4 regions of the Micromonospora sp. KC721 genome follow, and region 4 is predicted to be linked to each of the others. Evidence: riboswitches for the same ligand, from Rfam matches in the RefSeq annotation. Region 4 holds a riboswitch; each other region holds the start of a gene.

Region 1 (7,756 bases), on a different contig from region 4:
TGACCCGCCCGGTGGCCGGTCCGGGCGGCCCGGCGGGGTCAGATGGCAGAGCCGAACCCCTGGACATCGACGCCGGACGGACGGTTGACCCGGTGGTGGTGGGCGTCGGCGACGGCCCGCGCCCGAGAGAGCGGGATCTCGCCGAGCGCCGTGTGCCGCAGGTCGTCCAGCGGCGGCGGAGTCGGGGTCTGGTCGGGACGGACTGCGTGGCGATCCACGTCGTTCCCCCATGCTGTCGGAGGTCGGCGGGCGGTGGCCCCGGACGACGGTCGGCGACGACCATCGTCGATAATATCTTGCACATTCAGTGATGTCACTGGCGCTCTCCGTACCGAACGATGCGGCAGCGTTGTCGCAACTGCGGGCGACTACTTGCCGCCATCCTCGGGTACGCGAGCCGTAACGGGCCTTCCGCCTCGCAGACGAGGGCGGCTAGGGTGTCTCGGTGACCGTGTTCCGGATCAGCGAGGCCGCCGAACTGTTGGGGGTCAGCACCGACACCGTGCGTCGCTGGGTGGACGCCGGACGGTTGCCCGCCAGCCGTGACGAGCACGGCCACCGGCTGATCGACGGCGCTGACCTGGCGGCATTCGTCCGCGCCCAGGCGGCCGCACCGGACGCCGGCACGGAGATCACCTCGGCCCGCAACCGGCTGCGCGGCATCGTCACCGCCGTCGTCCGGGACACCGTGATGGCCCAGGTCGACATCCAGGCCGGGCCGTTCCGAGTGGTTTCGCTGATGAGCCGGGAAGCCGTCGACGAACTCGGCCTCGAGGTGGGTTCCGTCGCCGTCGCCGTGATCAAGTCGACCACCGTCGTGGTGGAACGCGCCGCACCTGGCGGCGCCCGGGGAAGGACCAGCACATGACGATCCGCCGCGCCCTCGCCGCCCTGACCGGGCTGGCCCTGCTCGTCACCACCGGCTGCACGAGCGACGAGCGACCGGACCGCAGCGACGACAACCGTACGGTGACCGTCTTCGCCGCCGCCTCGCTGACCGAGTCGTTCACCACCATCGGTCGGGAGTTCGAGGCCACCCACCCCGGCGTCCGGGTGGCCTTCACCTTCGGCGGCAGTTCCGCCCTGGCCACACAGATCACCCAGGGGGCGCCGGCCGACGTCTTCGCCGCCGCCGCGCCACGGAACATGGCCACCGTCACCGAGGCCGGGGCCGCCGCCGGCGCCCCGGTCGTCTTCGCCCGCAACCAGCTGGTCATCGCCGTGTCCAAGGGCAACCCGGGCCGCGTCCGGCGCCTGGCCGACCTCGGCCGGCGCGGGATGAAGGTGGCCATCTGCGCCGAGCAGGTGCCCTGCGGGGCCGCCGCCCGCGCCGCGCTGGACGCCTCCGGGATCGACCTCGTCCCGGCCACCCTGGAGCAGGACGTCAAGGGCGCGCTGGCCAAGGTGCGTCTCGGCGAGGTCGACGCCGCGCTGGTCTACCGCACCGACGCGCGGGCCACCGCCGAGGTCGACGGGATCGAGTTCCCCGAGTCCGCCCGGGCGATCAACGACTACCCGATCGTGGCACTGCGGGAGGCGCGCGACCTGGCCACCGCCCGGGCCTTCGTCGATCTGGTCAGCTCCGCCCGCGGCGCGGCCGTGCTCACCGCCGCCGGTTTCCAACCGCCGGCAGGCTCGTGACGCCCCAGCGCCACCCGTCCACCGGGCGCGCAGCGGGCCGACGGGTGCCCGCGGCGCTGCTCCTACCGGCCGCGCTGGGCCTGTTCCTGCTGGTGCTGCCGCTGCTGGGACTGCTGCTGCGCACTCCCTGGGCGAGCCTGCCGCAACGGCTCACCGCGCCGGGAGTGCTCACCGCGCTGCGGCTGTCCGTGCAGTGCGCCACCCTGGCCACCCTGCTCTGCCTGGCGCTCGGCGTACCCCTGGCCTGGCTGCTGGCCCGGGTCGAGTTCCCCGGCCGGCGGGTCGTGCGGGCCCTGGTGACCGTCCCGCTGGTGCTGCCGCCGGTGGTCGGCGGGCTGGCGCTGCTGCTGGTCTTCGGCCGCCGGGGGTTGCTCGGCGGCTGGCTGGACGACACCCTCGGCGTGACCCTGCCGTTCACCACCACCGGTGTGGTGCTGGCCGAGGCGTTCGTGGCCATGCCGTTCCTCGTCATCGCCGTCGAGGGAGCGCTCCGCGCCGCCGACATCCGGTACGAGGAGGCCGCGGCCACCCTCGGCGCCGGCCGGTGGACCACCTTCACCCACGTCACCCTGCCGCTGGTCGCCCCGGGCGTAGCCGCCGGCGCGGTGCTCTGCTGGGCGCGCGCGCTCGGCGAGTTCGGCGCCACCATCACCTTCGCCGGCAACTATCCCGGCCGGACCCAGACCATGCCGCTCGCGGTCTACCTGGCGTTGGAGACCGACCTGGACGCCGCGATCGTACTCAGCCTGATCCTGCTCGTCGTCTCGGTGGCGATCCTCGCCGGGCTGCGTGACCGCTGGCTGGGCAGCCCGTGACCGCGCCACTGCTGGACGCCCGCCTGGTTGTCGACCGGGGTGCCTTCCGCCTCGACCTGCCGCTGCGCGTCGACGCCGGCGAGGTGGTCGCGTTGCTCGGCCCGAACGGCGCCGGCAAGACCACCGCCCTGCGGGCACTGGCCGGGCTGCAATCGCTCAGCGCCGGGCACGTCGTCGTCGACGGCGTCGACCTGGACCGGCCCGGCCACGGCCGGTGGGTGCCGCCCGAACGACGGCGTGTCGGCGTGGTGTTCCAGGACTATCTGCTCTTCCCACACCTCAGCGCGCGCGACAACGTCGCGTTCGGCCCCCGCCGGCAGGGCCTGGGCCGCCGGGCCGCCCGGGAACGGGCCGCCGGCTGGCTGGAGCGGGTCGGCCTGACCGGGTACGGCGGACGCAAGCCCGGTCAACTCTCCGGCGGGCAGGCCCAGCGGGTGGCCCTGGCCCGCGCGCTCGCCGTACAGCCCCGGGTGCTGCTGCTCGACGAGCCACTCGCGGCGCTCGACGCGCAGACCCGGCTGGACACCCGGGCGCAGTTGCACCGGCACCTGTCCGCGCACGACGGCGCGGCGCTGCTGGTCACCCACGATCCGCTGGACGCGGTGGCGCTGGCCGACCGGCTCGTCATCGTCGAGGACGGCCGGCTGGTGCAGGAAGGCGACGCGGCGGCGGTCACCGCGCGCCCGAGAACCGACTACGTCGCCCGGCTGGTCGGGCTCAACCTCTGCCGTGGTCACGCCGACGGTCACCGGGTACACCTCGCCGACGGGGTGTCCCTCGCCACCGTCGACCGGGTCGACGGGGACGCCTTCGTGGTGTTCCCTCCGACTGCCGTCGCGGTGCATCCGCACCCGCCCGAGGGCAGCGCAGGCAACACCTGGCCGGCCACCGTCGTCGGCGTGCAACGGCACGGCGACCACCTGCGCGTGCAGCTCACCGGAGCGCTCGACGTGGCCGCCGACGTGACCGCCACGGCGCTGGCCCGGTGGCGACTGGAGCCGGGGCAGCGGGTGTGGGCGGCGGTCGAGGCCGGCCGGACCCGCGCCTATCCGGCCTGAGCACCCACCGGCAGCCCCCGCTCGCTCCGCACGCCGACCAGGTCAGCGACCGGCGGCGCCGTCCGTCTCGGCCTCGAAGACGTCGGGAATCCCGTCCCGGTCCCGGTCGACCGTCTCGAGTTCGTGCACCCGCCGGTAGAAGCGGTTGCGGGCGCGCAGGATCACCGTGGCCAGCAGGGCGGACAGCAGCGAGCCGGTGAGCACGGCCACCTTCACGTGGCCGTCGCGCTCGCTGCCCAGCCCGAAGGCCAACTCGCCGATGAGCAGCGAGACGGTGAAGCCGATCCCGCCGAGCAGCGACAACCCCAGCACATCGACCCAGTTCAGGCCCTCGTCCAGCTCGGCCCGCCCGAACCGGGACATCAGCCAGGTGGCGGTCATGATGCCGAGAGGTTTGCCGACCACCAGGCCGACGACGATGCCGAGCGCCACCCGGTCGGTGAGCGAGGTGACCAGGCCGGCGAGCCCGCCGACGGTCACCCCGGCGGAGAGGAACGCGAAGATCGGCACCGCGATGCCGGCGGAGATCGGCCGGAACCGGTGCTCGAAGTGCTCGGCCAGCCCCGGCCCGGCATCCGGCCCACCGGCCGCCGCACTGCGGATCACCGGCACGGTGAAGGCCAGCAGGACACCCGCCACGGTGGCGTGCACGCCGGACTCGTGCACCAGCACCCAGGTCACCGCCGCCAGCGGAAGCAGCAGCCACCAGGACCGGACCCGGCGCTGCACCAGCACCCCGAACGCGGCCAGCGGGAGCAACGCGCCCAGCAGCGGCAGCACCGACAGGTCGGCGGTGTAGAACACCGCGATGATGACGATCGCCATGAGGTCGTCGACCACGGCGAGGGTGAGCAGGAAGGTACGCAGCGCCGACGGCAGGAACGACCCGATCACGGCGAGGACGGCCAGCGCGAACGCGATGTCGGTGGCGGTGGGGATCGCCCACCCCCGCACCGCTCCGGCGCCCGCCCCACCGGCGATCGCCGCGTAGATCAGGGCCGGCACGATCACCCCACCGGCGGCGGCAGCCACCGGCACCGCCGCCCGGCGCGGATCCCGCAGGTCACCGGCGACGAACTCGCGTTTGAGTTCCAGCCCGGCGACGAAGAAGAAGATCGCCAGCAGACCGTCGGCGGCCCAGGTGGCCAGGCTGAGATCCAGGTGCAGCGCCGCCGGTCCCAGCCGGAGGCCGCGCAGCGCGTCGTACCCCTGCGCCCAGGCCGAGTTCGACCAGATCAGGGCCAGCAACGCGCCGACGAGCAGCAGCGCCCCACCAACGGTCTCCTTGCGCAGAATGGCGGAGATGCGGCGGGTCTCGCCCCAGGATCGGCGGGCGAACAAACGGCGCCGGGTGGCGTCGGTCACGGGAACTCCTCGTCGGCAGCGGACGCGCGTACTCATCGCCGACCAGACTTCCCGGCACACCTGGCCCAACCCTATCCGGCCGGGTCTCAGGTCGCCCGGTGCGCCCACCCCCAGTCAGGCGCGTCACCCGGGACCCGGCGGCGGACCGAACCGTGCCCGGGACACGTCGACGCCCGGCCGGTGGACCTCCGGCCGGGCGTCGAGGGCAGTGTGTCAGACGCTGAGCTTCTGCCCCGGGAAGATCAGACCCGGGTCGGCACCGACGACCGCGCGGTTGCGCTCGTACAGCGCCTTCCAGCCACCGGAGACGTGGTGCGCCTCGGCGATGCCGGACAGGGAGTCCCCCGGCCGCACGACGTAGTTGCCGTTGCCGGTCACCGGAGCGCGACGCGCCTGGTTGCGGGTGCTGCGCTGCTCGTCCCGCGAGGACCGCTCAGTCGTCGACGCGGCCTTCTTACGGGACTGCGAGCGCTGCGCCGACTGCGACGACTTCTCCTTCTTCGGGGCGTAGCTCTTGGTGGAGCCGCCCTTCTTGCCGCAGGTCGGCCAGGCCCCGATGCCCTGGCCCTTGAGCACCTTCTCGGCGATCGCGATCTGCTCGCTCCGACTGGCCAGGTCGGCGCGGGCGGCGTACTTCTTGCCGCCGTAGCCGGCCCAGGTGCTCTGGGAGAACTGCAGGCCACCGTAGTAGCCGTTGCCGGTGTTGATGTGCCAGTTGCCGCTGGACTCGCACTGGGCGATCGCGTCCCAGTTGACGCTGGCGGCGCTTGCCGGAGCGGCCGGCGCCAGAACGGCGGCGGCCCCGGTGACCGCACCGACGGCGAGAGTGCCGACGGCGATGCGGCGCGAGCTGACCCGTCGATGACGGGCGACGTATGCAGTTGCCATCTGTGATCCTCCACGCCGACGAGGTGAGCTGTCGGGTTCGGGCCGAGGAGCCCGGCCGCCGTGGCGGCTTCACCCCGAGGTGACGTGCACCGAGGAACGTGGGTCCCCCGCTCCATGCCCGGGTGACTGGGTCCGTGGCCGGCGGCATGGATTAGGCGTAACCGGCCACGGTGTCCGCGATCGCGGACCCCAACGACGTTAGGAAGCCTTTCGGCGGATCGCCCACCTGTTGAGAGGTTCTTCACCCGGTCAGGCGAGGGCTCCGGACCTCCGGTTGCGAGGTCCGGGCCGACGTGCACAATGCCCGGTCACATCGCATCCGAAGCGCACACGGTGACGGCCCCGCTTCTCACCGCCGACGGCTCCCCGACTCGGCGCTGCCGGTCGGCGACCAACCCACCCCGATGAGTCACCGCCCGATCTGGCCGCGGGAGAAGCCCGCCCGATCTGGTCGGCGGGCGGCCTCTGCGGTGGACAGCAGGCCACGCGGGCCCGGGACGGGATCCGTCCCGGGCCCGCAGCGACAGGTGGCCTCAGAGGGTACGGGTCAGCCGGTCGGCGAGCACCCGGGCGAAGCGGGCCGGGTCGGTCAGGTCGCCGCCCTCGGCGAGCAGCGCCATCCCGTACAGCAGCTCGGCGGTCTCGGCCAACCCCGGATCGGCGGCGTCCCGCTGGTGGGCGGCGCGCAGCCCGGTGACCAGCGGATGCGCCGGGTTCAGCTCCAGGACCCGCCGGACGATCGGCACCTCCTGGCCCATCGCGCGGTACATCTTCTCCAGCGTGGGGGTGAGGTCGTGCGCGTCGCCGACGAGGCAGGCCGGCGAGGTGGTCAGCCGGGCGGAGAGGCGGACCTCCTTGACCGTGTCGGAGAGCGTGTCGCGGAGGAACGCGAGCAGGTCGGCGTACTCCTTGGCCTGCTGTTCCCTTTCGGTCTCGGCCTCCTTGCGCTCCTGCTCGGTGTCCAGGTCGACCTGTCCCTTGGCGACCGAGCGCAGCGACCGGCCGTCGAACTGGCCGACCCGGTCCACCCAGACCTCGTCGACCGGGTCGGTGAGCAGCAGCACCTCGTAGCCCCTGGCCCGGAACGCCTCCAGGTGCGGGGAGTTCTCCAGGGTCGCCCGGTGCTCGCCGGTGACGTAGTAGATCTCGGTCTGGCCCTCCTTCATCCGGGCCACGTAGTCGTGCAGGGTGGTGGGCTCGGTGGCGTCGTGGGTGGACTCCACGCAGAGCAGCTCGAGGATCGCCTCGCTGTTGTCCGGATCCTCCAGCAGGCCCTCCTTGAGCACCCGACCGAACTGCGACCAGAAGGTCCGGTAACGCTCGGCGTCCGCGGTGCGCATCTCCTTGAGGGTGGTGAGCACCTTGCGGACCAGCCGGCGACGCACGATCTGGATCTGCCGGTCCTGCTGGAGGATCTCCCGGGAGATGTTGAGCGACAGGTCGTGCGCGTCCACGACGCCCTTGACGAAACGCAGGTAGTCCGGGATGAGTGCGGCACAGTCGTCCATCACGAAGACACGCTTGACGTAGAGCTGCACACCCCGGCGGCCGTCGGCCCGGTAGAGGTCGAACGGGGCGTGCGACGGGATGAACAGCAACGCCTCGTACTCGAAGACCCCCTCGCCACGCATGTGGATGGTCTCCAGCGGGTCAGCCCAGTCGTGGCTGACGTGCCGGTAGAAGTCGCGGTACTCCTCCTCGGCGACCTCGTCACGGGGCCGGGCCCACAGCGCCTTCATCGAGTTGAGGGTCACCGGCTCGGCGTCGGCGGTGACCAGTCGAATCGGCCAGGCGATGAAGTCGGAGTACCGCTTGACGATCTCGCGGATCCGGCCGTGGTCGGTGTAGTCGTGCAGGTTGTCCTCGCTGTCGACCGGCTTGAGGTGCACGGTGACCGAGGTGCCCTGCGGGGCGTCGTCCACCGTCTCGATCACGTACGTGCCCTCGCCGGTGGACTCCCAGCGGGTGCCCTCGGTCTGGCCGGCGCGG
Region 2 (7,756 bases), on a different contig from region 4:
ATGCGATCCTCAGCGCGGACCGGTGGCTCCCGGCTACCGGCCGGTGCCGCGGTGGACCCGCCGCTGGGCGTACGTGGCGGTCGCGCTCCCCGTGATCGGCTGGGCGGTGCCGCACGGGCTCTGGATGCTCGGCGTGCCGTTCGGCATCTCCGAGCGGCAACTGGATGACATTCACCAGGGCCTGTCGACATGGACAGGCGTGGCGATCACTCTCGTCCCGCCGCTCGCCAGCCTGCTCGTTCTCGGGTTGGTGCAGCGGTGGGGGCAGCAGTTCCCGCGCTGGGTGCCCGGGCTGGGCGGTCGCCCGGTTCCCCGGCTCCTGGCGGTGGTCCCGGCCGGGGTGGTAGCGCTCGCGCTGGTCACCTACGGCGCGCTGAGCGTCGCGGCGTTCGTGAGGCAGGTGCTCGCGGACGACCTGCGTTGGGCGGACTTGTGGGAGGGGTGGGCGGTGGTCGCCACGCCGCTGGTGTTCGTCGGTTGGGGAGTGTCGCTGGGCGTCACGGCAACCGGCTACGCCCTGGCTACCCGGCCTCGTCAGCCGCGGGCCACCGGCCTCTCGCTCTGAGCCGCCGTCTGACCAGTCACGGCCGAAGCCTCAGCGCGACCGGCCTTTCGAAGGGAGCGGCTGATGGCCGAGCAGGGCTGGCAGGGCGCGTTCCCGCGTCGAGGCTGGCGCGGCGGCTCCACGCGACAGGACCCACGGCATCCACGCGAGCTGGGCTACCTCAGCCCCGACGAGTACGAGACCGCCTGGCACATCGCTGACCCGACGGTCGCATGCAATCGATCAGAGCCGGGATCTCCTCACAGTTGGCTACGCGTCTGCACGCCGAGGCGGCGCGGCTGGGCCACGAATGGCTGACGGCCTGCGGAGGTGGGCGGGTAGCGGGTGGAATGGCAGCCCCGGAAGTTGCGTCGGTGGTCGGGCCGCCCGTCACCGTGGTCGAGCACCGGGTCCCGGGTTGGCTTCGCCCCACACCAGCATGGCGTGGAGGATGCTGCTCAGGCTGTGTCCCTGCTCGGTCAGGGCGTACACCACTCGTGGCGGAACCTCGGCATGGACGGTGCGGGTGAGGATCCCGTGGTGCTCCAGCATCCGTAGCCGGTCGGTAAGGGTCTTGGCGCTCGGGGTCCCGAGAGCGGCCCGTAGTTCGCCGAAGCGCTTGGGCCCGCTCAGTAGCTCGCGGACAACGAGGGTGCTCCATTTGCCGTCGAGTACCTGCAGGGCCCGTTCCACACCGCAGCCGGGACCGCTCGGTCGCCCAATCAGGCTTTCCAGCTGCTCAGGACCAATGGTTTCCACAGGGACACAATATAACTTCGTGGGTACTAATTCAGTCAGGGAACTACGGTCGGTCCCATGAGTGAAACCACCGTCGTCGTCCACGGCGCCACCGGAACCCAAGGCACCGCGATCATCCGCCGCCTGCGCGCGGCGGGGCACCGGATCCGGGCCGTCGCCCGGCATCCCCGCCTAGCCGCTGACCCGGCCGTCGAAGCCGTCCCAGCCGACCTGCTCGACCTCGACGCGCTCGTCGCCGCGTACGCCGGCGCCGACGCGGTCGTCATCCAGCTGCCGCTGCACTTCGCCGCCGACGCGGTGCGCCAGGCCGACACCGTCCTCGACGCGCTCGGAAAGACGGGCGTACCCCGCGCGGTCTTCAACACCGGCGGTGCTGTCCCGGCCGACCCGATCGGGGTGCCTTTCGTCGATGCCAGGATCCGTCTGGCCGCCCGTCTGCCCGACACGGTGCCGGTGGCGTCTGTGGTCGGTCCGGCCAGCACCTACCTGGAAAACCTCGTGGCCGCCTGGTCACGGCCACTGGTGCACACCCAGGGCGAGCTGCGCTACCCACTACCGGAGCAACTCCCGAACCCGTGGTTGGCCGCCGACGACCTCGGCGCAGCCGTCGCCGACCTCGTCGTAGCAGCGGCGCCGCCGACCGCGCGATTCGTGGCCGGCCCGTCGGCCCTGACCGGCCCGCAGGTAGCCGCCGAAATCGAGGCCGCGACCGGCCGCCGGCTCCGCTGGCACACCATCGACCCGCAGGACTACGCCCGGATGCTCGCACCACACCTGGGGGAAGCGGTTGCAACGGGCATCGCGGCGGCGTACATCAACCCGGCCCCACTACCGGATCCGACGCTCGTCGTCCGTGGAACCACCACTGTCCGGGCCTGGGCAGCCCGGCAGGACTGGGCCGCCTGAACCCCTCCGCTGGCCACGGCGTCGCCCGTCAGCGGCGCCGCGGCCAGCGCCGTGGCGACGAACCTTGATGGCGGTCATTGAACGTCCCGAACTCAAGCGCGCTGGCGTGCCGCCGACCGCGGATGGCATGACCACCCGGAGTGCGAGCGTGGACGCAACCGCTGCCCCGTCGCTGGCGAAGGTCAACGCCTACCGGGCGGTGAGCAGGCGCTCGCGGCGCTGGTGGTCGGCTACGCCGTGCTCGGCGGACGGTTCGAGGTCAACGGCCCTGATCGGCCGGATAGCAGGCCGTGCTCGTAACGGACTGACCGGCGCGGCGCTTGCGGCACCCGTGCGAGTGCGTGACAAAGACGCAAGACGCATCAGCCACGGCGGGGCCGGAATCGGTCCTGCCGTGGCTGATGGCGTGCTCGTCACCGTCAGGCCAGGCGCCTGACGACGTAGTTACGGCTCCAGATCTTCTGCTTGCTGACGGTCTTGCCGGTCCGCGGCGACGACCACATCTTGCCGCCACCGGCGTAGATGCCGGCATGGGTGCCGTACGAACCGGAGCGGATGATGATCAGGTCACCCGGCTTGGCGTTCGCCTTGCTGACGGCCTTGCCGTACCGCTGTTGCAGGTTCGCCTTGTGCGGCAGCTTCTTGCCAATCGTCTTCTTGTAGACGTACAGCGTGAACCCGGAGCAGTCGAAACGCTTGGGCCCGGCCGCGCCGTAGAGGTACCGCTTGCCCTTGTGCTTGGCCGCTTCGGCGACCACGCGGGTTCCGACCGCCTGCTTGGCGGCGGCCTTGACGGTCGTTGCCGCTACCGGGCGGGCCGACTGCGGGCCGCCCTGGGGCAACGCCGCCGTGACAGAGACGGCTGTGACCGCCGGAGCGGCGGAGGCGACCTGCGGCGCGCCGAGCCCGCCGGACAGCAGGCCGAGACCGACGGACAGGGCGATGCTGCCGGTGCCCAGCTTGCGCAGGCGCCGACTCGAGATGTTTTCGTGCACGGTGAAGGAATCCCTCCGGCACGCCTGCGAGGTTAGCTGTCGGGTTCGGGCGGGAAGGATTGCCCGGCCGCTGTCGCGGCTTCACCCCAAGGCCCTGCGGCCGGCCGAGTGCTGCGCGTGCCGGTCGAGGACCACGAATGTGGTTCCCCCGTCCCTGCCCCCGATTGCCTCATGGGTGGTCGTTCAGGTTCGTGGCGTCGGACCGGGGCAGGGCTCGGCGTGGTCCGGATCGGCACGAGCGGCGAGCAGGTGCACGCCGCTCATCCTTTATAGCCGCCGTTGCGTGCCGACCGTCTCCCCGTCACCGCTACTTGTTGTAGTGACCTCCGCGAGACGTGTCCGGTTTGGAAGGCCGGTGCGGCGTTTGCCGTCACGTACTGCCCCCGATGCGTTACGCAGGAGCGATATCTTGCTGTGAAGGGGGACACAGGAATGCTGAACAGAGTGTCATCTTCGCGCCGACGGCCTCGGCCGTACGCCGACTGGCGATTACCGGGAAGGGCGAGTCGCCCTTGCCGGACGGCGTGCGGATCCGAACCGAAACGGCGAGCACGGCCGCCTTCGGTCTTGGCGAAGGAGATGGATCGGTGACGAGCCGCTTCCGGTTCATCTCCACCCACCGTGGCGCCTTCGCGACATGGACCGCCCCGCCCGTGACCGGGGTGCCGACTCATCGACTGACCTCAGTTAAATTTGCGCTCCATGCTGGAGTCGTGCAGGACTCATGGGTGTACGAGCGGCGGATGGCGGACGCGATCGCCGTCGGTGACTCCTCGGACGACAAGGAGTTCTTCCGGCTGGCCGCCGCGCGGGGAGCCGCCGGTGATCACGCCGAACAGATCTGGCTCCTGCGGCAGGTCAACGAGCGTGGCAACCGGGAGGCGTACCGGCTCCTGCTGGAGGCGCTCACCGAGCACGGGACACCGGGCGACGTGAGGGACCTGCGTGGACCTGTGTCGGGCAAGGGCTGCGCCAGGAGGATCGCTCTGCACGCCGTGGCCGGGCGTCGACGGGCCGGGACTGCTGGACATGGCCGAACAGCGGCGGCGGCTGCTGATCCGGCCGCTGACGCTCCCGCCGCAGGGACGGACTGCCGGGCTCCGGTGGCGGGTCAGGCAGTCCACCGCGGTGACGGCGGCTATGGTCCTCGGCCGGAGAAGTCGACGGGTTCGCCGTTGGTCGGTATGCCTCCAGGTTGCCTTCGAACGAACAGCCGGCCGTCCCGTGGTCCGAGCGAACCTGCTACCGACCTCGATCAGATGTACCGGCTCAGAATCGGGGTCAGCCGTTGGGTGATCTTCGAGTGGCCTGCCGCGCTGGGGTGGGTGCCGTCGGTCGTGTCGCTGAACGAGATCCAATCCCCGGTGTCCACGAAGTGCACACTTCACCTGCTGAGCGCCGAGCACCCGGGCCGCTCCTTCGGACGGTGACGTTCGGGGAATCCCTGCGTCCGCCCGGCGCGCCGCGGCCGTGATCATCTTCGTGGGATTCGCGGCGGCCGGCGGTTACTGAGTCCGCCACGCCCACCACCGTCCGAACACGGCCGGGCCGATTCCCGATCGAAAAAACCCACCCGTCGTCCGCCAGTCGTCGCCTTCCCGTCGTGTCTCGATGCCTGATCGGTTGGCTCGCCCCGTCATCCTTTCGGTGCACCGAGAACCGGTCAACAATGACCGGTAGACGACTGAGATATCGCTCACGACACCGATCAGCAGAGCTGATAGTTGCGCCTTGACCAGGGGTTATGGCGACCGAAGGTCGATCGGCCCGCAGATCTGGGAAGTGGTGGAACCGCTGACGGGACATTCACTGTCAGCTAGCCGTCCATTAATTCGTTTTACCCACGGGCATGCCGTGCCGCTCACTGTAGACATCCATTCAGTGAAACGGAGTCAGCCGTGGCCACCACCAATCAGACCGGGCAGGCGATCATCCTCGGCGGCAGCATCGGAGGCCTGCTCGCCGCGCGGGTGCTGAGCGAGTCGTACGCGAAGGTGACCGTCTTCGACCGGGACGAACTGCCGGCGGACGCTGTCGACCGCAAGGCTGTGCCGCATAGCGGGCACTCGCACGGGCTGCTCGCCCGGGGCCGCCAGATCCTGGAGGAGTTCTTCCCCGGCCTGACCGCCGACCTGACCACCCAGGGGGCGGTCACCATCGACGTCCAGCGGGACGTCATCTGGGTCAACGACGGCTACCGGATTCCCCGGGTCGCCTCCGGGCTGGAAGGGCTCTGCGTCAGCCGGCGCGCCTTGGAGGCGTACGTCCGGGACCGGGTCCGGGCACTGCCCAACGTGGAGATCCGCGACAGGTGCGAGGCGTTGGGGTTGCTCGCCGACGGCGGCACGGTCGTCGGCGCGCGGGTCCTGCCCCGGGGCGGCCGGGAGGAACGCCACGACGCCGACCTGGTGGTGGACGCGACCGGCCGGGGCAACCGCGGCCCCACCTGGCTCGCCGAACTCGGCTACCAGCCGCCCGTCGAGGACCGGGTGGATCCGCGCACGGTGTACGTCTCCCGCGACTACCGCCGCACCCCGGGCGAGGCCGACTTCGCGGCCTTCGTCAGCAGCCCCTCGCCGGACGCCCCGTACGGCGGGGTGGCCATCTCGGCGGAGGGCGACCGGTGGATGGTCACGCTGCTCGGCGTCGGCCCGAACCAGGCCCCGCCCACCGACCCCGAGGGTTACCTCGCCTTCACCGCGCGGCTGCCCGCCCCGGAGTTGCACGCGCTGCTGAGCCGGGCGGAGCCGCTCGGCCCGCCCAAGCGGATGCGGCTGCCCACCAGCGTGCGCCGCCGCTACGAGCACCTCACCCGCCTGCCGGAGGGCTTCATCGCGGTCGCCGACGCGCTGTGCAGCTTCAACCCGGCGTACGGGCAGGGCATGACGGTGGCCGCGGCGGAGGCGGTGGTGCTGCGCGACTGCCTCCGGCAGGGCCGGCGGGAGCTGCCCCGCCGCTTCTTCGCCGGCGCGTCGAAGGTGGTCGACGTGCCGTGGGACATGGCCGTCGGCGCCGACCTGCGCCACCCGACGATCGTCGGGCCGCGCAGCCGCCGGACCCGCTTCCTCAACGGGTACGTCACCCGGCTGCACGCCGCCGCCGCGCGACACCCGGTCGTGGGGCAGCGCTTCCTGAGCGTCGCCAACCTGATGACACCACCGCCGGGGCTCTTCGCGCCGGGGATCGTCGCCCGGGTGCTCTGGTCCGGCCGGCGTACCACGCCGCACCCCGTCCACGCGGAGCCGGTGGCGCGGGTCGAGGAGCTGGCCACCCGCTGAGCCGGGCACCGCGGGTGGGCGGCCGGGGGACAGCCGCCCACCCGCATGACCGCCCGCCGCCGACCAGGCCGCTCACCGCGTTCTGTCGTGGCCGGTGTCGAGTTCGTGGAGGACCGATCGCTGATCGGCCTCAGCGGTACGGCACCCGTGCCCGCTATCCTCGCGCCTACCCGCGTCAGTACAGGCATCCGGTGGTGTTCGTCGTTGACGCCGTCTCGCTGCCGGAGCGTCCCCTGCTCGTCGTCAGTCTGAACGAAGGGTGACCAGACAGCTCCGTTGTGGTCGGCAGGCCCGGACGGCGTCTTTCGAGGATCTTGACTGCCATGTTGCCGGTCCAACGCCGCGCCTGGACGCACTGATCTGTTGCCGAGGGTGTCGGCGCCAGCTGGTGCCGTCACGCTTCGGGGCCGGACTCCGGTCCAGCCGACGTCCGAACTGCCGATGAGCGCGCACGGCGATCGGTCTCACGCCTGCTGGCGAAGTATCCGCCACCCGCGCCATAGCCAGGGTTCCATCCCCTGCCTGAGGACATCCGCACAACGCTCAGCCGTGGCGCGTGCGAGCTTGGCGTCATCCGAGGTCATCCACCCGTTGTGGCACGCCTCCTCGTACTCATCCCAGTCCTCGATCTCGACACGCCCACCGCGCTCGTGAAGCACCGGGTCCAGCTCGAGATCGACATACCACCAGCCTGCTTCGGTGACCTCCGGCGGAAGGCAAACGTCGATCTCGAGCCGTTGGTCAGCAGGATCACCGACCCACCACGCCACCCACGGACGGTTCGTCGCCAGCAACACCACAACCGGTACGGACAAAGTGCCGCAGTCATGCGGAGCACCCCATGGCGAACCGACCGCACCGCGCAGCCACGTCCCATCACGATCCTGTCCGACCTGCCGCAGATCGAACCAGAAGACGCCACCAGGACGCTTGATCTTGTGTAGTCGCACGCCGTCGGTAGCTTCCCCCGTGCTCACGAAAGCACCCTAGGCGAGACGTATCCTGTGCCGCGCTTCGACGGGGCATGGCCGTCCGCTCGTGCGGCGGTTCCGATGGGCTCATCCCTGGCGGAGTCGGCGGTACTGCGGGTCGAGTTGGCCGAACGCGATCCCGTTCTCGTCCAAGGCGTTGTACAGGGTCAGCCAGCCGTCAGCGAATCGGAGGCCAAGGGCGACGCCACCGTCCGCCAGGTCGCCGCCAGCCCATTCGAGAGGCTCCACCGCCGCAACAAGCCGTCCGATGTCGGCCACGCCGACGCCCTGGTCACGTCTACC
Region 3 (7,756 bases), on a different contig from region 4:
GGCGGCCCGGGAGGCCGCGATGACCGGCACGACCCCGCCGGGGCACCTGGGCGCCGTGGTGGACGGGGTGACCCCCAGCCTCCGGCGGGCCGCCGCGGCGGGCGTCGAGGACATCGACGGCATCGTGGACGTCCACATCGTCCAGACGGTGCAGACGTTGCAGGACAGTTCCGCCCTGCTGGCCGGTGAGGTGGCCGCCGGGCGGTGCGCGGTGGTCGGCATGTCGTACCGGCTGGCCGCCGGTGAGGTGCGGACGGTGGCCGCGTCGCCCGCCGCGGTCCTCGCGCCGGCGTCCCGGACCGACCTGGACCGGAGCGACCAGGACGACCGTGACCGGGCGGCGGTCGTCGCCGGCTGAACCCCAAGACGCGACGAGGGCCGTCCCCGGTCGGGGAGGGCCCTCGGTCGTAAGCGTCCGCTAGAGCATCGACATGTGTACGTGGTCGGTGTGGTCCGATGGTCCGCTGTACGACTTCCACCCGGTCGCCGGGAACCAGATCTGCCGGTTCCAGATCACGTAGTAGATGCCGAGCCGGTCGGCGTTGCGGATCAGGAACGCGGTCAGGTTGTTGCCGTACCTGCGGGTGTCGTCGTTGTGCCAGGGCGCGAAGCCCTTGTTCTGCAACGACCAGTCGCAGGCCCGCCCCTTGGGATGCTCGAAGGGTCCGCCCGGGCGGTAGCAGCCGGCGAACCGGTTGAAGCCGGCCCGGCGTACCTCTTTGTAGGCGTGCAGGGTACGCGGAGTGATCGTGCCGGAGGTGGTCGGGTCCGGCGCGGTCTTCGACTCCGGCTTCCAGTCGCCGTCGGCCGTGCGTCCCGGGCCGATCCGGGCCACCGGGGAGGTCGCGTCGACCAGTCCACCGGTGAAGCCGCGTCCGCCGACCAGGGCGAGGGCCTTCTCGGCCTCCTTGGTGTTGCGGGCCATCTGGTTGGTCAGCTTCGTCTGCTCGCGCACCTCGGCGTCGAGCGCCAGCTTGCCCTGCTCGGCGCGGTCCTTGGCGGCGGTGACCTCGGCGAGCTTCTGCGCGTTGACCATGTTCAGCTCGTCCAGCGTGGCGGCCCGCTTGACGAAGGAGTCGGGTGCGTCGCTTTCCAGCAACATCGCCACGGCACCGATCCGGCCGGTCCGGTAGGACTGCGCGGCGATCGTGGTGACCTGCGGTCGGAGCGCCTCCAGCTCGTCCTCGGCGCGCTTGACCTCCAACGCGAGCTGGAGTTGGCGCTTCTTCGACTTCTCCAGCTGTGCCTTCGCCTTGGTGTACTCGCGGTTGCGCTGCTCGATGACCTCGGTGAGTAGCTTGGGCTCCTCGCCCTCCTCGTGACCCGACGGGGTCGAGGGGGCGGCGTTCGCCGGGACCGGCCCGGCGAGGACGGCCAGCGCGGCCAGCACGGCCGCCACCGGTGTCCACCAGCGGCGTAGGGGTGCCGTCACAATGTTCCCTTCCGTCGACCGCCGACCGGGTTAGCTGACGGGTTCGGGACGGAAGTGGCCCCTACCGCGGTCGCGGATTCACCCCAGGTACCTGGTTCCCCGGTTCGCCGTACGGCGATTGGGCGGTGGCACCGCAGGCGCCGGTTCGCGCCTTCAGCGGTGACCGGCAGCGAGGTTACCCGAGAGGCATACCGGTGAGCTACGTCCTGAACCCGACTAAATGCGTTAATTCGAGGTGGCGGTGCGTGAGGAGTGACGCGTTCGTCAGGTTCCGGGTCGTCCACGGTGACGCTGTGCAGTTTCACCATGCGGTGTCGGTGCTCCTTTCCGGTTCGGGCCACCCTGCGGGGGCCGGGGTGGACGGTCCGGGTCGCGGGCCGCTCAACGCCTCCAGCGCGGCGTCCGGGTCGACCGGAGGGCGGGGTCTCGGCGCCGGGTCGGCGGGCGGTGTCGGGTCGTCGGCCGGGCCGCGGCCGGCAGCGGTGACGAGCGCGGCCAGACCCGTGGTCAGGGGTACGGCGGCGATCAGCCCCAGCGTCGCCACCGCGCTGCGGACGATCTCCTGGGTCAGGAACTCGCTGGTCAGGATCTGGCTCACCGGCCTGCTGTCGGCCGTCAACAGGAGCAGCAGCGGCAGTGAGGCACCGGCGTACGCGAGCACGATGGTGTTCACCGTGGAGGCGATGTGCGCCCGGCCGACCCGGGTGGCGGACCGGTACAACTGCATCCGGGACAACCCCGGGTTGGCGTGGGCCAGTTCGGTCACGGTGGCCGCCTGGGTGACCGTGACGTCGTCGAGCACACCGAGCGACCCGATGATGATCCCGGCCAGCAGCAGTCCGTGCAGGTCCACATCGCGCTGGTACATCGACAGCGTGGTGGCCTCCTCGCTGCCGAACCCGGTGAGGTGGGTGGCGGCGATGGCCAGGCTGCCGAGGAGGCCGGTCAGCACCAGGCTGCCGAGGGTGCCCAGGACCGCCACCGAGGTCTGCGCGGTGATCCCGTGGGTCAGGTACAGCACCACGAACATGATCAACGCCGAGCCGACGATGGCGATCAGCAGCGGCGAACCGCCGGCGGAGATGCCCGGCACGACGAAGGTGAGCAGGATCGCGAAGCTCGCGGCCAGCCCTGCCAGCGCTGCCATCCCGCGCAGCCGCCCGAACGCGATGATCGCGGCGGCGAAGAGCACCGCCAGCCACACCAACGGCTCACCCCGCTGGTGCTCGGCGATGTCGTAGCGGCTGACCGTCGGGTCGGCCGGGTCGGTCAGCTTCACCAGCACGATCTCGTCGCCCACCGCCACCGTCGGTGCCCCTGGCCCGGCCGGAACGGGCGTCTCCACCTGCTGCCCGGCGTCGGGCCCCTGCTCGACCCGGACGGTGACGGTGCCGCAGGGCCCCTGCGCCGGCCCGGCCGGGCTCTCCGGTTGCTCCGGGCAGGGCTCGGTCACCACCCGGGTCACCGTGGCGTGGTAGCGCGGTGCCTCCTCGCCGGGAGCCCGTTCCGGCGTGTTCCGGGGCCAGAGCACCACCGCGGCGATCACCGTGACGACGAACAACGGGACCACCGTCGCGACGAGGAGCCGCCGCACCCCGGGCGGGGTGGACGGAGTGGAACGGGTGTGGTCGGCGCCCATTGCGAGTCTCCCAACGATCCAGGGCGGAGTACGTGTCAGCCGGTCGGTCGGTTCACCCGCCCCGGCGGGCCGGGAACCATGACGGCCCACGGGTGGGGTGGCGACGATGGACGCGGGGTCATCGTCGAAAGATGGTAGCCAGGCCCGCTGCCGGCTCGCCCGGTTCGTGCCGACCTGGGGGGCCGGAGGCGGCATCTTGGGAGACATGGACCACGATTCCGGAGCAGATGGCGGCCACGACACCGGTCATGACCGGCCTGCCGGGCACGACAGGCACGCCGGGCACGACCCGGAGATGTTCCGCCGGCGTTTCCAGGTCTGCCTGGCGCTCACCGTCGCGGTGGTGGCGACCAGCGACATGGTGCTGGACTGGTTCGACTACGCGCCGGGGTTCCCGGGACGGTCGCTGGTCGGGCCGGTGCTCGGCTCGGTGATCTTCTGGTGGGGTGGCTGGCCGTTCCTGGTCGGCGCCGTGCGGGAGGTACGCGACCGGGCTCCGGGGATGATGCTGCTGGTGGCGATGGCGATCAGTGTCGCGTACGCCGCCTCGCTCAGCACCAGCCTCGGCGCCTTCGACCTGGACTTCTGGTGGGAGTTGGCCGCGCTGGTCACGATCATGCTGCTGGGCCACTGGCAGGAGATGAAGGCCATCGGTCAGGCCCGGGGCGCGCTCGCCGCGCTGGCCGAACTCCTTCCCGACGACGCCGAGCGGATCGGTCCGGACGGCGAGGTCCTACGGGTGCCGCTCACCGAACTGGACGTCGGGGACGTGGTGCTGGTCCGGCCCGGCGGCCGGGTGCCGGCCGACGGGCGGATCGTCGACGGCGTCGCCGAACTGGACGAGTCGACGGTCACCGGGGAGTCCCGCCCGGTCACCCGCCAGGTGGGGGACCGGGTGGTCGCCGGCACGGTGGCGACCGACTCGGCGGTCCGGGTCCGCGTCGAGGCCGTCGGCGACCAGACCACCCTGGCCGGGATCCAACGCCTGGTCGCCCAGGCCCAGCAGTCTGGCGGGCGGGCGCAGGCGCTCGCCGACCGGTTCGCGGCCCTGCTGTTCTACGTCGCCACCGGCGGTGCCGTGCTGACCGCCGTGGCCTGGACGGCGCTGGGCGATCGGGACGAGGCCGTGGTGCGTACCGTCACCGTGCTGGTGATCGCCTGCCCGCACGCGCTGGGGCTGGCCATTCCGCTGGTGATCGCGCTCTCCACCGGGCTCGCCGCCCGGTCCGGGGTGCTGGTCCGGGACCGGTTGGCGCTGGAGCGGATGCGTACCGTCGACGCGGTGCTGTTCGACAAGACGGGCACGTTGACCCGGGGGCGGCACGTGGTCATCGGCGTGGCCGCCGCGCCCGGGGTCGGCGAGGACGAGGTGCTGCGGCTCGCCGCCGGGGTGGAGGCCGACAGCGAGCACCCGCTGGCCCGGGCGATCGTGGCGGCCGCCGCCGGTCGCGGCGGCCCGGCCCTGGCCGGCGGCTTCCGGTCGCTGCCGGGCCGGGGCGTCCAGGCGGAGATCGACGGTGCGTCGTACGCGGTCGGCGGCCCCACCCTGTTGCGCGAGTGGGGGCTCGCGCTTCCCGACGAGCTGATCCCGCCGGCTTACCGCTGGGCCGGGCAGGGCGCGGCCGTACTGCATCTGGTCCGGCTGCCGGACACCGTCCTCGGTCTGCTGGCCCTCGCCGACGAGATTCGCCCCGAGGCGCGGGAGGCGATCACGGCGCTGCGTGCGGAGGGGGTACGGACCATCGCCATGATCACCGGTGATGCCCGTGCGGTGGCCGAGGCGGTCGCCGCCGACCTGGGGTTCCGTCCCGGTGTGGACGAGGTCTTCGCCGAGGTGCTCCCCGCCGACAAGGACGGAAAGGTGACCGCGCTGCAGCGTCGGGGTCTGCGGGTGGCCATGGTCGGCGACGGGGTCAACGACGCCCCGGCGCTGGCCCGGGCGGATGTGGGCATCGCGATCGGGGCCGGCACCGACGTCGCGATCGAGTCGGCCGGGGTGGTGCTGGCCTCCTCCGACCCGCGCGGGGTGGCCGGGGTGCTCCGGCTGTCCCGCTCGGCGTACCGGAAGATGCTCCAGAACCTGGCCTGGGCGGCCGGCTACAACGTGGTGGCGCTCCCGCTGGCGGCCGGGGTGCTGGCCGGGGTCGGCCTGACGCTCAGCCCGGCCCTCGCCGCGGTGCTGATGTCGGCCTCCACGATCGTGGTCGCGCTCAACGCGCAACTGCTACGGCGAGTACGCCTCTGACGGATGGTGGGTTCGGTTAGTTTTGTCGGGTGCGGACGGCGACGGCGGCGACCACGGGCTGGTGGGCTCGCCTGCTGCTGCTCGCCGTCACCCTGCTCGGCCTGGCCGCCATGCACACCATCGGCCATGGCACGCACGCCGGCGGCCAGCCGTCCGGCCATGCCGCCGCGGACCACGCCGACCGGCACCTGCCGGTTGCCGCGTTGCCGGGGACAGCGACCGGCGCCGACACCCCCGGAGGCGTCGACTGCGCCGGGGCGGCCTGCCGGCACGCGGCCGCGTTGCCGGGGACGGCGCGGTTCGCCGTCGACGCCGGCGTCGACTGCGCCGGGACCGGCTGCCGGCCTCCGGTGGTGCTGCCGGCCGGTGACCGGGGCGCCGCCCCGAGCGGCTGGAGCGTCTGCCTGGCGGTGCTCGCCGCGATCACGGTGGCGGTGCTGCTGGCGGTGCTGTTGCGGGCTCGACGCCGGCCCGGCGTCGGCGTGCGCCGCCCCACCGTGCGCCCACCGGGACCGGGTGCGCCCCCGGGTCGGCCCGTCGGGCTTCGGCTCGCCACGGTGGCGGTGCTGCGCAGATAGGAGGCTCCGGCACGGGGCTCCCCCGCGTCTCCGGTCCACTGCGTTGTTTCCACACCGAAAGGTTCACATCGTGTCCATCCGTACCATCGCGCGTCGTGCCGCCCTGACCGGCGCGACCGTCGCCGCCGCCCTCGCGCTGGCCGGCTGCTCCGGCGGCGACGACCACCGGGCCGGCTCCGGCCACCAGACGCCCGCCACGGGCGGTGCCTCGGCGGACGCGTCGACCGCCGCCGAGTTCGGCGACGCCGACGTGCTGTTCGCCCAGATGATGATCCCGCACCACGAGCAGGCGGTGCAGATGTCGGAACTGGCCGCGACCCGCGCTCAGGACGCCGAGGTCAAGCGGCTCGCGGCCCAGATCAAGGCCGCCCAGGCTCCGGAGATCGCCACCATGACGGCCTGGCTGACCGCCTGGGGTCGGCCGGTGCCGTCCGGCAGCCCAGCCCACGGCCATGGCTCGGAGGCGGAGCACGACATGCCCGGCATGATGTCCGACGAGGACCTGGCCGAGCTGGCGGCGGCGTCCGGGGCGGAGTTCGACCGCCGGTTCGTCACGATGATGATCGAGCACCACGAGGGTGCGATCACCATGGCCGAGGACGAGATCGCCAAGGGGAAGAATCCCGAGGTCAAGGCGCTGGCCCAGCAGATCCGCACCACCCAGCGCGCCGAGATCGACACCATGAGAAAGATGCTCGCCCGCCGCTGACCGGGCGGGCCCGTGGCCCGGCCTTCCCGTTGATCATGAAGTTGGCGGCGCTGTCGGTCTTCCCGGCCGCCGCCAACTTCATGATCGGCCGCCGGTTCGGCGTTCCGGCAGGCCGCGCGGCAGTGGGTCAGCCGCGTTTCATGAGGCGGGCCACGGCGGCCATCATCTCGGCAGCCATCTCGTCGGCGCGGCCCTCGGCGGCGCCCTCCCGCATGCAGTGTCGGGCGTGCCCGTCGAGCAGGCCGAGAGCGACCTTGTCCAGCGCGGCCTGAATGGCGGAGATCTGGGTCAGTACGTCGATGCAGTAGCGGTCCTCGTCGACCATCCGCTCGATGCCACGAACCTGGCCCTCGACGCGGCGCAGCCGCGCGAGCAGTTGTTCCTTGCTGGCGGTGTAGCCCCGGGTCGGAGTGCTCGGTGTGGTCATGACCACCAGAATAGCGTACCCCTGGGGGGTATGTTACCGTCGTCGCGTGGGCTACCCCTGGGGGGTATGGCCCGGCGTCAGGAGAGGAGAGCTGCCATGGTTACCACCACGTACCAGGTGCAGGGGATGACCTGCGGGCACTGCGTCAACTCGGTCAGCACCGAGGTGGGCGCGATCCAGGGTGTCACCGACGTGCAGGTCGACCTGGCCACCGGCCGGGTCACCGTCACCAGCGAGAGCGCGCTGGACACCGACTCGGTGCGCGCCGCGGTCGACGAGGCCGGATACGACCTGGTCGACGCGTGAGCCGGACCGCCCGACCGCAGAGAGCCGAGAGGACACGATGCGCACCGCGACGAAGCTGAGCGGGTTCGCCCTCGGTCTCGCGGCGGTGTTCGGCGTGGCGTACGGGGCCGGTCACCTGGCCGGTCCCGTCACCCCGGCCGCCGAGACCCGCCGCGACGCCGCCAGCACCAGTCACGACTCCACCGCCACCGGCCACGAAGAAACCGGCCACGACGACGGCAACGGCCACTCCGACGGCTCCCCGCGCCAGGTCGGCGCCACCCACCTGCCCGGCGGTCTGCTCGTCTCCGACCGGGGCTACACCCTGCAACCCGTGGCCGCCCCGGCCGGGCAGTTCGCCTTCCGGATCACCGGGCCCGACGGTGCCCCCGTCACCCGCTACGACGTCGCGCACGACAAGCGGATGCATCTGATCGTCGC
Region 4 (7,756 bases):
CTGGACGTCGCCCTGGTGGACGACCAGGTCGTCGTTGGTGGCACCTTTGGGCAGACTGCCGTCGGGGCGGCCCGGCGCGTCGTTGAGTTCGACGGTCACGCCGGGGCCGGTGAGGGCGGTGAAACCGGCGGCCTGCTCGGAGGCCCGAGCCCGGGCCCGTTCGGCGGAGATCGGGCCGTCGGTGTCGCCCAGGGCGGCGGTCTGCTCCTCCACCTCGGCGCGGAGTCGGGCGGCGCGCAGCTCGCTGGAATCGACCCGTTCGCGGCGGTCCTCGATGAGCTGGGTGAGCTGTGGGCGCCGGTCCTCCCGCAGGGTGGTGCCGTCGGCGGTGGTGGCGCTGGTGGTGAAGAGCAGCCCGGCCGCGGCGGCGATCAACGGCACCCCGATCGACCAGCCGGGTCGCCGCTGACGCGGGCGCCGTGGCAGGAACACGGCGGCGGCCCGCCGCATGGCCTTCTGCCAGGACGCCGCGCCAGATGTGTACTCCACCGAGCGTTCCCTCCGAGTCTGGTTCGTGCCCGCCACGGCGCGGATCGGCGTGTTCGCCGGAGCAATCCTGTTCTTTTCGGTCACTCCGCGCACTGGTCCGGCCCCATTCGTGGATCGGACGGCCGGTCCGGACTACGCTAGCTGTCGAACATTATTGGCCATGGACCGTCGCCCCCGCGCCCGGTTGTCAGGCCGGACGAGGTCGTCACCCCTCTGGAGAGCGTCGTGCCCAAGTCTCAGGTCCGCAAGAAGAAGGTGTACACCCCGCCGACGGACGTGCGTCCGACGGCGACGGCGGCGACGCGCAAGCCCAGCCCGGTGTGGCTGCCGGTCACGGCGGTCGCGTTGATCGCGGCTGGCATCGCGTGGCTGGTGGTCTACTACCTTTCCGAGCAGGCGTACCCGGTCGCCTCCTGGGGGTACTGGAACCTGGCGGTCGGCTTCGGCGGGATGGTCGCCTCGCTGATCCTGCTCTCCCGCTGGCGCTGACTTTCGGCGGCGCGCTGATCGCCGCCCGGCACGACCGAGGCTCCCCTCGTCCGACCCCGTCCTGCGCCGGCGCGCCGAGCACCCTAGGGTGTGCGCAGGGCGGCGTGGCCAGGTGCGAGAAGTCTCACGTTACTGCCGGGTAACCTTGCGCGTAGGCTGCACTGCATGACCGAGCGGCCCCGGTTGCCGTAGCCGCTCGACAGGCAGCAGACCGGGAGGCCAACTCGATGGGCAGCGTCCAGATCGTCACCACGATCCTCGCGGCCGCCATCACCGCCGTGGCGGTGTGGCTTGCGGTGCGCGCGGTCATGAAGATGCTGGCAGTCATCCGGCAGGGGCAGCCCGCGCCGGAGCGGTTCACCGACAGGGGCGCCCGTACCAAAGCCATGCTGGTCGAGACCGTCGGTCACACCCGCATGCTCAAGTGGAGTGTGGTGGGCGCCGCGCACTGGTTCGTGATGGTCGGCTTCATCGTGCTGTCGCTGCTGGTGCTGGAGGCGTACTTCGAGGTCGTCTCGCCGACCGGCGGCCTGCCGCTGATCGGTGGCCTGACGATCTACGGCCTGGCCACCGAACTGATCGCGATCCTCGGCACGGTCGGCATCCTGGTGCTGATCGCGATCCGGGTCCGCAACCGGCCCACCCGGCCGGGCGGGCGCTCCCGGTTCACCGGCTCGACCATGTGGCAGGGCTACTTCGTCGAGGGTGTCGTGCTCTCGGTGCTGATCATGGGCTTCGTGATCCGGGGCTTCAAGGTCGCCACCGACCACTTCGAGTACCCGGTCTGGGCCACCCCGGTCAGCCACGCGGTCGGCGCGCTGCTGCCGGCCTCGCCGGCCGGCGTGAGCATCGCCGCCCTCGTCAAGATCGCCATCTCGATGACCTGGCTCATCGTGATCGCGTTGAACGTCACCATGGGTGTCGCCTGGCACCGCTTCCTGGCCTTCCCCAACATCTTCTTCAAGCGTGACCCGCGGAAGCGGGCCGGCTCCGGTCTCGGCGCGCTGCGGCCGATGACGAGCCAGGGCAAGCCACTGGACTTCGAGGAGGCCGACCCGGAGTCCGACCAGTTCGGTGTCGCCCAGGTCGAGCAGTTCACCTGGAAGGGGCTGCTCGACTTCAGCACCTGCACCGAGTGCGGTCGCTGCCAGTCGCAGTGCCCGGCCTGGAACACCGGTAAGCCGTTGTCGCCGAAGCTGCTCGTGCTCAGCCTCCGCGACCACGCGTACGCCAAGGCGCCGTACCTGCTGGCCGGCGGCGGCAAGGACCTCACCGGCGAGGAGAAGGCCACCGCCGCCCAGCTCGCCCACGTGGACGTGCTGGCCCTCGCCGAGGCCGACAAGCCGCTCATCGGCACCGCCGAGGAGGGCGGCGTCATCGACCCGGACGTGCTGTGGTCGTGCACCACCTGCGGTGCCTGCGTCGAGCAGTGCCCGGTCGACATCGAGCACGTCGACCACATCGTCGACATGCGCCGATACCAGGTGCTGATCGAGTCGAGCTTCCCGTCCGAGGCCGGCGTCATGCTGCGCAACCTGGAGAACAAGGGCAACCCGTGGGGTGCCCCGCAGAACACCCGCGAGGACTGGACCAAGGGCCTCGACTTCGAGGTGCCGCGGGTCGGCGAGGTCGACGACTTCGAGTACCTCTTCTGGGTCGGCTGCGCCGGCGCGTTCGAGGACCGGGCCAAGAAGACCACCCGGGCGGTCGCCACGCTGCTCAACGAGGCCGGCGTCTCCTTCGCCATCCTCGGCGAGGGCGAGACCTGCTCGGGTGACCCGGCCCGCCGGATCGGCAACGAGTTCGTCTTCCAGATGCTCGCCCAGCAGAACGTCGAGACCCTGAACGAGGCGTTCGAGGGCCGGGAGAAGGCCAAGCGCAAGATCGTGGCCACCTGCCCGCACTGCTTCAACACCCTCGGCAACGAGTACGGGCAGCTCGGCGGCGAGTTCGAGGTGGTACACCACACCCAGCTCCTGGCCCACCTGGTCGCCACCGGCAAGCTCACCCCGGTCCAGCCGGTCGACGGCGGAGTCACCTACCACGACCCCTGCTACCTGGGCCGGCACAACCGGGTCTTCGCGCCGCCGCGCGAGGTGCTCGGCAGTGCCATCGGCGGCGGATCCGGAGACGGTCGGGGCGGCGCAGCCGTCGATTCCGGTGCAGGTCGCGACAGTGGCCTGGTCGAGATGCCGCGTAACAGCGAGCGCTCCTTCTGCTGCGGCGCCGGCGGCGCCCGGATGTGGATGGAGGAGCGGATCGGCAAGCGGATCAACGTGGACCGGGTCGAGGAGGCCATGTCCACCGGCGCGAAGACGGTTGCCGTCGGCTGCCCGTTCTGCTCGACCATGCTCAACGACGGGGTCAACGGCAAGGGCGCCGGTGAGCAGGTGGAGGTCGTCGACGTGGCCAGCGTGCTGCTGCGCTCGGTCAAGCCCGACACCACGGCGGGCCAGCAGGCCGAGCCGGTCGCGGGCTGAGGTCGTACCGCAAGGCACCGTGACCACCGCGGCGTCGGCACCCGGGGGGATGCCGACGCCGCGCTCGTGTCGGCCGGTTCGCGGCCTGCTGCCGCGCTGCGGCGGGGCGCGGCGACCCCTGGTGAGCGGCGGTTTACCGACCCCTGACGTGGCAACAGCACCAATGTATTGACAGGCGTAGTTGAAAAATGGTCGAACTACCGATTGTGTGCGGATGATTGCTTAGCCGTGAAATAGTCGAAGCCGCCTTGATTCCGCTGCGCGTTTTCCCTAATGTTGCACCGGCCGCTGTGGGTCGTCTGCCTCCGTCTTCCCCTCCGTGAGGCGCCCGGCGGTCGGTTGCAAAGGAGTCTGTGCCGGTGGCAACCATGCCCCTCCATCGTGCCGCCCAGGGTCAGCCGCCCCCTCGTCGGGCCGGTCTGCGCCGCGCTGCCCGCCGCCTGATCACCGTGGTCGCCGCCGTGGTCGTCGGCGCGGGGATGCTGGTCGCGCCGGCGCACGCTGCGCCCACACCCGAGGAGATCGAGGCGGCGATCGACAAGCAGTGGGAGCAGCTCGAACCGACCATCGAGCAGTACAACAAGGTCCGGGCGCAGCTCAAGAAGGACCGCAAGAAGGCGGAGGAACTCCAGAAGAAGATCGAGCCGCTCGCCCTGCAGACGGAGTTGGCTCTCAACCGGGTCGGCGACATGGCCTCCCGCTACTACATGACCGGTCCCTCGCAGGAGATCGGCGCCCTGCTGGTCAACGTGAAGCCGGGCACCCTCACCGAGCAGCTCACCTATCTGGACCGGCTCGCCGCGCAGGAGCGCAAGGAACTCCAGGTCGTCATCGACGCGCGGGCGAAGTTCGACGCCGAGAAGCAGAAGCTCGACGCGCTGATCGCCCAGGAGGTCGAGCAGGAACGGGAGCTGGCCGCCAAGAAGAACCAGATCAACGCGGAGATCAAGCGGCTGCAGGCGTCGATGCCGAAGACCACCGTGAAGGTCTCCGGCTGCCCGACCATCAACGGGGTGGTGAGCAGTGCCGCGCGGACCGCGATCCAGGTGGCCTGCCAGCAGGTGGGTGACCCGTACGTCTGGGGCGCCACCGGCCCGAACGCGTTCGACTGCTCCGGCCTCACCCAGTTCGCCTACAAGGCCGCCGGTATCTCCCTGACCCACTTCACCGGTGCCCAGTGGAACGAGGGCAAGGCGATCCCGCGCTCCGAGGCCCGCCCCGGTGACCTGGTCTTCTTCTTCAGCGACCTGCACCACGTCGGCCTCTACCTGGGCGGCGACCTGATGGTGCACGCGCCACGGGCCGGCAAGCCGGTCCAGGTGGCCAACATCAACAACATGCCGGTAGCCGGATTCCGCAGACCCGGCTGACCCGTTCTCCGCACCGTCGCGAACCCCCGGTCGACTCCGGCCGGGGGTTCGCCGTGTCCGGGCTCCGGCGTGTCCGATCACGGATGGTTGCTATCTGGTTACGGGCATCTACTCTGATGAACCGTCGGTCGCCGGAAGCTCCGTCCACCCGGGCGGCGACGGCCGGCACCGCCGAATCGCCCACGGGCGAGCCGGGGGCCAGGTGGTCGGGGTGAATCCGCAGCCACTGCGGTGGTGCGCTCCCTTCCCGCCCGAACCCGTCAGCCAACCCGGTAGGCGGTCGCGGAAGAAGGAGTACGGAGCCCGGTGGCACACCATGCCCCGCGGCCGCCGTCGCCCCGGTCGGCCCCGGTCGCCCGGCGTACGGTCGTGCCGCGCTCACGCTGGTCCCGCTGCACCACCGTCCTCGCCGCCCTTGCCGGCGCCGCCGTCGTCCTGGCCGGTGGCTCCACGGCGGCCCACGCCGATCCCACGGTCGCCGACCTCGAACGGCAGATCGACCGGGACTGGAACACCCTGGAGCCGCTCATTGAGCAGCACAACGCGACCCGGCAGGAGTTGGCCGCCAGACGCCGGCAGGCCGACGCGCTGGCCCGGCGGATCGTCCCGCTGCAAGCCCAGGTCGACCGGGCGATGGACCAGATCTCCGGGCTCGCCGCCCAGGCGTACAAGGGAGAGAGCTTCGCCGTCGTCAACGCCCTGCTCGGCAGCGCGTCCCCCGGCGAACTGGTGAACCAACTCGAACTGCTCGACCGTCTGGCCCAGCGGCGGCAGCGCGAGGTGCGCGCCGTACAGGACCTGCGCGACGAACTCGCCGCCAAGAAGGCGGCGCTGGACACGACGGTGGCCCAACTGGGCCGGACCGAGGCCCGGCTCGCCGTCCGGCGCAAGCAGATCGACGCCGGCATCGAGCGGCTCCAGCGGCTGCGGTTGCGGGCCTACGGCGCCGGTGCCGGCGGTCCGCTGCGTCCCGCACCCTGCCCGGCCGCCTACCCGGGCGGTCCCGCCGGGGTGGCGGTGCGGTTCGCCTGCGACCAGATCGGCAAGCCGTACCGCTGGGGCGCCGAGGGCCCGAACGGGTACGACTGCTCGGGGCTGACGCTCGCGGCCTGGGCGAAGGCGGGGGTCCGGCTGCCGCACAACGCGCGGCAGCAGCGCCGGGTCACCGCCAGCGTCAGCCGCACCGACCTGCGCCCCGGTGACCTGGTCTTCTACTACACCGACCTGCACCACGTCGGGATGTACGTCGGTGCCGGCTGGGTGGTGCACGCCTCCCGGGCCGGGATGCCGGTGCGGATGAAGCGGGTCGACGACGGGCCGGTCCACAGCTACGGCCGTCCGGGCTGACGCCGCTACCGGGCCTGCGGCCGGCAAGGTCGGTGCTGGCGCCGGGTCTGTGGCCGGCGGGGCCGAGCGTCAGCGGGTCGGCCAGGTGCGCCAGTTCTGCCAGGACCGGCTCGGGGTCGGCCCCCGCTGCCCCTGGTACCGCGAGCCGTAGACCTCCGACCCGTACGGGTGCTCGGCGGGCGACGACAGGCGGAAGATGCAGAGCTGGCCGATCTTCATGCCCGGCCAGAGGGTGATCGGCAGGTTCGCCACGTTGGACAGCTCCAGCGTCACGTGCCCCGAGAAGCCCGGGTCGATGAAGCCGGCGGTCGAGTGGGTGAGCAGCCCGAGCCGGCCCAGGCTCGACTTGCCCTCCAACCGTCCCGCGAGTTGGTCGCCCAGCGAGATCACCTCCAGCGTGGAGGCGAGCACGAACTCACCGGGGTGCAGCACGAACGGCTCACCCTCCGGCACCTCGACCATCGAGGTCAGCTCGTCCTGCTGCTCCGCCGGGTCGATGTGGGTGTAGAGGTGGTTGTTGAAGACCCGGAACAGCTTGTCCAGCCGGACGTCGATGCTCGACGGCTGCACCAGCGTGGGCTCGAACGGGTCCAGCGCGAGCGCGCCCGCCTTGATCTCGGAGACCAGGTCGCGGTCGGAGAGCAGCATCGGCACACCATATCGAGCGGATCGGGCGACCTGCGTGTCGGACTACGTGTTCGTACACCTGTTCGATAAGATGTCGGCATGGCTTCCTGGTCCGACTTCGCCGCCGACGAGCCCCGACTTGCCGACGGGATCCGCCTTCTCCTGCAGCAGTACGGGCCAGGCTTCGGCTACCTGGCCACCGTCCGCCCCGACGGCGGTCCCCGGGTGCACCCGGTCTGCCCGGTGATCACCGACGAAGGGCTGTTCTGTTTCGTGGTGGCCTCGCCCAAGCGCCGCGATCTCGAACGCGATGGCCGTTACGCGCTGCACTCGTTTCCGCCGGAGGAGAGCGACGACGAGGCGTACCTCGCCGGCCGGGCGCATCCGGTCACCGACCCGGGCCAGGTGGCCCGGATTGCCCGCGCCGGCCGGGCCGCTTCCCAGGTGGACTGGCGACTCTTCGAGTTCGACGTCGACGTGGCCATGCTGACCCGTCGCGGTCAGGGCGGGCACGTCCAGCCCGGCGAAGGCCCGGGGCGGCCGGCCGTACAGGTCTGGCTCGACCCCGGGGCGGCGCACCGCAACGGCGCTACGGGTGTACCCGGTCAGCAGCCGACACGGCGCGGCGGCCGACACGGCTTCGACACCCGGCGCACCGCGGCCTGACCAGCCAAACGCCGGTGCCGGCCCCGTCGCGAGACGGAGCCGGCACCGGGCACTGCTGGACTCAGGCCGCGCGGTACGCGTTCCACGCGGTCAGCATGCGGCTCGCCTGCCCAGGGGTGAACTGGTACATGCACGAGTCGTAGCTGTAGTCCATGAAGTTGGTGATCGGGTCCATGCCTGCGGCCGGGCAGGTGTCCTGGCCTTCCGGGCAGCCCTGCGCCGGGTCGCGCTCCGCCGGGGTGTCGGAAACGCCGTCGTTAGTGGTGGAGCAACCACCCTGGAAGGTGT

Evidence for each region. Region 4 has a riboswitch for cyclic di-AMP ahead of E1182_RS05850 (NlpC/P60 family protein). Riboswitches for the same ligand answer to the same signal wherever they lie in the genome.
Region 1: linked by a shared signal. The riboswitch ahead of E1182_RS10825 (transglycosylase family protein) and the one ahead of E1182_RS05850 (NlpC/P60 family protein) in region 4 are both predicted to bind cyclic di-AMP.
Region 2: linked by a shared signal. The riboswitch ahead of E1182_RS03060 (C40 family peptidase) and the one ahead of E1182_RS05850 (NlpC/P60 family protein) in region 4 are both predicted to bind cyclic di-AMP.
Region 3: linked by a shared signal. The riboswitch ahead of E1182_RS25940 (hypothetical protein) and the one ahead of E1182_RS05850 (NlpC/P60 family protein) in region 4 are both predicted to bind cyclic di-AMP.

What each region holds. Positions count from the first base shown of each region.
Region 1 is NZ_SMJY01000044.1:14,714-22,469, forward strand. It holds gene E1182_RS10790 (FxsB family cyclophane-forming radical SAM/SPASM peptide maturase) at 1-67, opposite strand, end outside; gene E1182_RS10795 (FXSXX-COOH protein) at 39-218, opposite strand; gene E1182_RS10800 (molybdopterin-binding protein) at 446-868, shown strand; gene modA (molybdate ABC transporter substrate-binding protein) at 871-1,641, shown strand; gene E1182_RS10810 (ABC transporter permease) at 1,638-2,456, shown strand; gene E1182_RS10815 (ABC transporter ATP-binding protein) at 2,453-3,514, shown strand; gene nhaA (Na+/H+ antiporter NhaA) at 3,557-4,879, opposite strand; gene E1182_RS10825 (transglycosylase family protein) at 5,093-5,767, opposite strand; cyclic di-AMP (ydaO/yuaA leader) riboswitch at 5,766-5,935, opposite strand; gene htpG (molecular chaperone HtpG) at 6,301-7,756, opposite strand, start outside.
Region 2 is NZ_SMJY01000008.1:64,681-72,436, reverse strand. It holds partial or broken gene E1182_RS03075 (hypothetical protein) at 1-565, shown strand, start outside; gene E1182_RS31920 (helix-turn-helix domain-containing protein) at 935-1,237, opposite strand; gene E1182_RS03065 (SDR family oxidoreductase) at 1,361-2,209, shown strand; gene E1182_RS03060 (C40 family peptidase) at 2,629-3,204, opposite strand; cyclic di-AMP (ydaO/yuaA leader) riboswitch at 3,211-3,396, opposite strand; gene E1182_RS03055 (hypothetical protein) at 3,918-4,634, shown strand; gene E1182_RS03050 (NAD(P)/FAD-dependent oxidoreductase) at 5,103-6,482, shown strand; gene E1182_RS03045 (DUF402 domain-containing protein) at 6,947-7,459, opposite strand; gene E1182_RS03040 (hypothetical protein) at 7,541-7,732, opposite strand.
Region 3 is NZ_SMJY01000210.1:868-8,623, reverse strand. It holds gene E1182_RS25945 (carbonic anhydrase) at 1-358, shown strand, start outside; gene E1182_RS25940 (hypothetical protein) at 419-1,432, opposite strand; cyclic di-AMP (ydaO/yuaA leader) riboswitch at 1,437-1,567, opposite strand; gene E1182_RS25935 (YibE/F family protein) at 1,734-3,071, opposite strand; gene E1182_RS25930 (copper-translocating P-type ATPase) at 3,277-5,316, shown strand; gene E1182_RS32545 (hypothetical protein) at 5,346-5,894, shown strand; gene E1182_RS32540 (DUF305 domain-containing protein) at 5,965-6,603, shown strand; gene E1182_RS25920 (metal-sensitive transcriptional regulator) at 6,731-7,030, opposite strand; gene E1182_RS25915 (heavy-metal-associated domain-containing protein) at 7,127-7,336, shown strand; gene E1182_RS25910 (hypothetical protein) at 7,374-7,756, shown strand, end outside.
Region 4 is NZ_SMJY01000019.1:21,230-28,985, forward strand. It holds gene E1182_RS05830 (DUF881 domain-containing protein) at 1-489, opposite strand, end outside; gene E1182_RS05835 (cell division protein CrgA) at 715-978, shown strand; gene E1182_RS05840 ((Fe-S)-binding protein) at 1,206-3,458, shown strand; gene E1182_RS05845 (NlpC/P60 family protein) at 3,812-4,828, shown strand; cyclic di-AMP (ydaO/yuaA leader) riboswitch at 4,988-5,122, shown strand; gene E1182_RS05850 (NlpC/P60 family protein) at 5,135-6,175, shown strand; gene dcd (dCTP deaminase) at 6,245-6,823, opposite strand; gene E1182_RS05860 (pyridoxamine 5'-phosphate oxidase family protein) at 6,902-7,468, shown strand; gene E1182_RS05865 (zinc metalloprotease) at 7,530-7,756, opposite strand, start outside.